Regions from separate parts of the Bacillus hominis genome, predicted to be linked through region 1. Evidence: riboswitches for the same ligand, from Rfam matches in the RefSeq annotation. Region 1 holds a riboswitch; the other holds the start of a gene.
The links. Region 1 has a riboswitch for thiamine pyrophosphate ahead of thiC (phosphomethylpyrimidine synthase ThiC). Riboswitches for the same ligand answer to the same signal wherever they lie in the genome.

Region 2: it holds a riboswitch for thiamine pyrophosphate, as region 1 does, so the genes downstream of both, thiM (hydroxyethylthiazole kinase) here and thiC (phosphomethylpyrimidine synthase ThiC) in region 1, are expected to answer to the same signal.

What each region holds. Positions count from the first base shown of each region.
Region 1 is NZ_JAUCFS010000005.1:4,728,612-4,731,778, reverse strand. It holds gene lldP (L-lactate permease) at 26-1,684, shown strand; TPP riboswitch at 1,755-1,870, shown strand; gene thiC (phosphomethylpyrimidine synthase ThiC) at 1,983-3,167, shown strand, end outside.
Region 2 is NZ_JAUCFS010000005.1:412,116-415,282, forward strand. It holds gene QUF93_RS04545 (iron ABC transporter ATP-binding protein) at 1-117, shown strand, start outside; gene QUF93_RS04550 (siderophore ABC transporter substrate-binding protein) at 192-1,139, shown strand; TPP riboswitch at 1,386-1,495, shown strand; gene thiM (hydroxyethylthiazole kinase) at 1,566-2,375, shown strand; gene thiE (thiamine phosphate synthase) at 2,389-3,048, shown strand.

The DNA.
Region 1 (3,167 bases):
GGGATTCTTTAGGGGGGAGAGAACAATGAACACATGGACACAAGTTTACGATCCGTTCGGTAACATTTGGATTTCGGCAGCAGTCGCACTTATTCCAATCATCTTTTTTTTCTTAGCTTTAGCAGTTTTCCGCATGAAGGGGTATGTGGCAGGGTTTATTACAGTTGTATTAACGATTTTGGTGGCTTTATTTGCGTATAAAATGCCATTCACAATGGCAATGGCAGCGACCGGATACGGTTTCTTATACGGATTATGGCCAATTGCGTGGATTATCATTATGTCAGTATTTTTATATAAAATTTCTGTGAAAACAGGTCAATTTGATGTCATTCGTGCATCTGTATTATCCATTACGAATGATCATCGTTTACTCGTTATTTTAATCGGTTTTTCATTTGGAGCATTTTTGGAAGGAGCAGCAGGATTTGGTGCACCAGTAGCGATTACGGCAGCGCTTCTTGCAGGCCTTGGCTTAAATCCTTTATACGCGGCTGGTCTTTGTTTAATCGCAAATACTGCACCAGTAGCATTCGGAGCGATGGGAATTCCGATTACAGTGGCTGGACAAGTAACTGGTATTGATCCGCATAAAATCGGACAAATGGCTGGACATCAATTACCGTTCTTATCATTATTTGTTCCGTTCTTTATCGTATTTTTAATGGATGGATTTAAAGGGGTAAGACAAACATGGCCTGCTCTATTTGTAGCGGGTAGTTCATTTGCAATTACACAGTTTATTACAGCGACGTTTTTAGGGCCAGAACTTCCGGATATTACGTCAGCGCTTGTAAGTTTAGTAAGTTTATCGCTATTCTTAAAAGTTTGGCAGCCGAAAGAAATTTATCAGTCTAAAGAAGCGAATAGTGAAGTAGCAGCAACAAAGGCGACATCTATGCCGAAACTAACGGTAGGAAAAGTAGTAAAAGCATGGTCTCCGTTCATTATTTTAACTGTGATGGTAGTCATTTGGAGCCAAAGTTTCTTTAAAGCATTATTCGCTCCAGGCGGCGCATTAGAAAGTCTTGTATTTAAGTTTGAAGTTCCAGGCTTACACAATTTAGTAATGAAAGCAGAGCCAATTGTAAATAAACCAACACCTTATGAGGCAATTTTGAAGCTTGATGTATTATCAGCAACTGGAACAGCAATTTTAATTGCTTGTATCATTTCTATCTTTATTTTGAAAATGAGTGCAAAAGATGCAGTAGCAACATTTAAAGAAACGTTAAACGAACTTAAGATGCCAATTCTATCTATCGGATTCGTATTAGGATTCGCATTTATCGCAAATTATTCTGGTTTATCTTCTACATTAGCGCTAGCACTTGCAGGAACTGGCGGGTTATTCCCGTTCTTCTCACCATTCCTAGGTTGGATCGGTGTATTTTTAACAGGATCAGATACGTCAGCGAATGCACTTTTCTCGAATTTACAAGCAATTACAGCGCAGCAAGTCGGTGTATCTGAAGTGCTTCTCGTTGCAGCAAATACAACGGGCGGTGTAACAGGTAAAATGATTTCTCCGCAATCGATTGCGATCGCTTGTGCGGCAGTTGGTCTTGCTGGGAAAGAATCAGATCTGTTCCGCTTTACAGTGAAGCATAGTTTATTCTTCGTAATTATTGTGGGGATTATGACTTATGTACAGGCTTATTATTTAACTTGGATGATTCCGTAAACAAAAAAGAAATAACCTTTGCATTTTTCAGATTATCATGTATGATGGGAAAGTATTGAAAATTAAATCAGTGATAAACTAGGGGTGCCTAACGTATGCGTAGGCTGAGAGAGAAGCGTGTGAACTTCTTAACCCTTTGGACCTGATCTGGCTCGTACCAGCGTAGGGAAGTTAACGGCTTTACATAATTATGTCTTTATGAGCCAGGTCCTTATTTTTTTATGGACCTGGCTCTTTTTATTTTGGCATACGCTGGCCATATCTCGTCCTTGTCACGTACAGGGGGGCAACAAAGGTTATGAAACAGTCTGTTTCAGCTGAGCAAATTGAATTGAAATCGAGTTTACCAGGAAGTAAGAAAGTTTATGTGGATGGACCATGGGAAGGTATGAAAGTACCGATGCGCGAGATTGCACAAAGCGATACGAATGGTGTTCAAAATCCGCCAATCCGTGTGTATGATACGAGTGGACCTTATACAGATCCTGAGTATAAAGTGGAGCTGGAAAAGGGGATTCCAACGCCGCGCCATTCTTGGATCATGAAGCGCGAGGATGTAGAGGCATACGAAGGGCGCGAAGTAAAACCAGAGGATGACGGTGTCAAGGTGGCTTCAAAACATACACCTGTTTTCCCGCAAATGGATCGCAAGCCGCTTAGGGCGAAGCAAGGTGCAAATGTTTCGCAAATGCATTATGCGCGTAATGGTATTATTACGTCTGAGATGGAATATGTTGCGATTCGTGAAGGGGTAGAGCCTGAATTTGTTCGTAAGGAAATTGCAGAAGGTCGTGCCATTTTACCAGCGAATATTAATCATCCGGAAGCAGAACCGATGATTATCGGACGTAATTTCCACGTGAAGGTAAATGCAAATATCGGAAACTCTGCTGTATCTTCTTCTATTGCAGAAGAAGTAGAGAAGATGACGTGGGCGACTCGCTGGGGTGCAGATACGATTATGGATTTATCTACAGGCAAAAATATTCATACAACACGTGAGTGGATTATTCGTAATGCTCCGGTACCAGTTGGAACTGTGCCAATTTATCAAGCGCTTGAAAAAGTAAACGGAATTGCAGAGGATTTAACGTGGGAAGTGTATCGCGATACGTTAATTGAGCAAGCGGAGCAAGGCGTTGATTACTTCACGATTCACGCCGGTGTATTACTCCGTTACATTCCAATTACTGCAAAGCGTATGACAGGTATTGTTTCGCGCGGTGGTTCGATTATGGCGCAGTGGTGTTTATTCCATCATAAAGAAAACTTCTTATACACTCATTTTGAAGAGATATGTGAAATTATGAAGCAGTACGACGTTTCGTTCTCTCTTGGAGATGGATTACGTCCAGGATCGATTGCAGATGCAAATGACGAAGCGCAGTTTTCTGAGCTTGAAACACTTGGTGAATTAACGAAAATTGCTTGGAAGCATGATGTGCAAGTTATGATTGAAGGACCTGGGCATGTACCAATGCAT
Region 2 (3,167 bases), 4.3 Mb from region 1:
ATGAAAGAAGGTCCAACAAATGAAATTATTGATAAAGCTGTTTTAAAAGATATTTATGATATGGACATCCATATAGAAGAGATATCTGGAAATAACATTTGTATTTACTTTTCATAAGAGAAAGTTATTTTTGATAGTGTAAATGCACTATCGATTTAAATAATTTAAAAAAATTTATTGAGGTGATTGAAGTGAAAAAATTAGCGATGCTACTATTAACTTTCATGCTTGCTATCGTCGCTGTGGCATGTAGCAATAATGCTTCTACTGACAAAAAGACAGAAGCTAGTGAAAGTAAAACGAAAGAGATTACAATTAAACACAAATTAGGTGAAACGAAAGTTAAAACAAACCCTAAAAACGTTGTAGTATTTGACTTCGGTTCATTAGATACATTAGACAAATTAGGTGTAGAAGTAGCTGGTGTTCCACAAAAAAATGTTCCTGAATACCTTTCTAAATACAAAGATAAAAAGTATACAAACGTTGGGGGCTTGAAAGAGCCAGATTTTGAAAAAATTAATGAAATGAACCCAGAATTAATTATCATTTCTGGAAGACAATCAGATTCATATAAAGAATTTGAAAAGATTGCTCCAACTATTTATGTAGAACAAGATACAAAAGATTACATGAAATCATTTAAAGAAAACACAGAAATGTTAGCAAAAATCTTCGATAAAGAAGATGCAGCGAAAAAAGAAATTGCAGCAGTTGAAAAAGATGTTAAAGCATTAAATGAAAAAGCTACGAAAAGCGATAAAAAAGGTTTAATCCTTCTTGCGAATGATGGTCAAGTAAGTGCATACGGTCCGCAATCTCGTTTCGGTATTATTCACGATGTATTTGGTGTAAAACCTGTTGACACAGAACTTAAAGCAGATACACATGGTAATAAAGTTTCATTCGAATATATTCTTGAGAAAAACCCAGATTACATCTTTGTAGTAGATAGAGGCGCTGTTGTTGGCGGAAAATCTTCTGCAAAACAAGTTGTTGAAAACGAAATCGTTAGCAAAACAAATGCTGCGAAAAACGGTAATGTAGTTTACCTTGATGCAAACTACTGGTACCTATCTGGTGGCGGACTTGAGTCTGTATCAGAAATGGTTAAAGAAGTATCAAAAGGTCTAAAATAATTATAAAAAGAGTGATAGGATGAGTTTCCTATCACTCTTTTTATCTCGCTATTTGCGGGAAGTAAAACTCCCACCTCAAAATTCAGCTGGAGCAAAGAAGTTAGGTGGGAGTCTGGCTGCCCGTAACGCCCGATTGGTGAAGGCTAATAATGAACAAAACCCCCACTGATTAAAGTTTCACTTTATATGGAAAAGTAAAGAACTTGTTATTTTACTAGAATAAGAGTAGACTTTGAAGTAGATGAATAATAAACACATGGGAGTTTGTGGATGCAAACTGAGAGTATGACTAATCCGTCATTGACCATTTGAACCTGTTGGATAATGCCAGCGTAGGGAGAGTGTAAAAGCACATGTTCAGGCACTTTGCGTACGCAAAGTGCCTTTTTGTGTATCTCCCATCATTATAGTTAGGAGATGAATTGAATGAATGTACAAGAAATTAGTAAAGTCGTGGAATTGGTGAGAGAGTCTAATCCACTCGTGCATAATATTACAAATATTGTTGTAACGAATTTTACAGCAAACGGATTGTTAGCATTAGGAGCATCGCCTGTAATGGCGTATGCAAAAGAAGAAGTAGCAGAAATGGCTAGCATTGCAGGAGCTCTTGTTTTAAATATGGGTACACTTCGTCCTGAAGAGGTAGAAGCGATGTTACTTGCTGGTAAATCAGCAAATACGAATGATGTACCAGTATTGTTTGATCCAGTTGGGGCAGGAGCAACTTCTTATCGAACAGAAGTTGCGAGATATATTCCAGCTGAAATCGATTTAGCTGTTATCCGCGGAAATGCAGCTGAAATTGCTAATGTTATTAATGAGAAATGGGAAATTAAAGGTGTAGACGTTGGTACTGGAAATGGTAATGTTGTAAATATTGCAAAACAGGCAGCGGATGAATTAAATACAGTTGCGGTAATTACTGGAGAAGAAGATGTTGTTACAGATGGAGAGCGAACTATTCTTATTCGAAATGGCCATCCTATTTTAACGAAAGTTACTGGAACAGGTTGTTTACTAACTTCTGTAATAGGAGCATTTGTAGCGGTAGAAAAGGATTATGTAAAGGCAACAGTAGCCGCATTAACATTCTATGGAGTAGCAGCAGAAATAGCGGCTTCGAAAACAGTAGAGAATGGACCAGGAAGCTTCCAAATTGAATTTTTAAATCAGTTAGCGAATACAACTTCAGATGATATTGAGAAGTATGGAAAGATTGAAGTTATACAGTAAGGAGGGGAACTAGATGTCGCGTATTACAATGGATGAAATGTCTAGGTTATTACCAGTATATTTTATTATGGGAAGTAACAATTGTACGAAGGAGCCACTACAAGTATTGAGAGATGCACTAGAAGGTGGTATAACAATTTTTCAATTTCGTGAAAAGGGAGAAGGGGCTTTAACGGGAGAGAAACGTATTGATTTTGCGAAAGAACTACAATCGCTTTGCAAGGAGTATGGTGTATCATTCATCGTAAATGATGATGTAGAACTAGCTCTCGAGTTAGATGCAGATGGCGTGCATGTTGGACAAGATGATGAAGGAATTACATCTGTTCGTAAAAAAATGGGAGATAAAATTATTGGAGTATCTACACATACAATTGAAGAAGCACGCTGGGCGATTGAAAATGGAGCCGATTATTTAGGAGTTGGTCCAATCTTCCCGACGAGTACGAAAAAAGATACGAAAGCGGTTCAAGGAACGAAAGGTCTAAAGTATTTTAGGGAACAAGAGATTACAATACCGATCGTTGGGATTGGTGGTATTACAATTGAAAATACAGCGTCGGTTATAGAAGCGGGTGCGGATGGTGTTTCAGTTATTTCAGCGATTAGCTTAGCGGAATCTGCGTATGAAAGTACGAAGAAATTAGCTGAGGAAGTAAATAAGAGCTTGTAGAGGCGCAAAATGAGTTATTTCGTTTATCCCGCTATTTACGGGCAGCCCGATTGGTGAGGGCTAATAATCAGTGGGGGATGAACAAAACTCCCACTGATTAAAGTTTCACTTTATTTAAA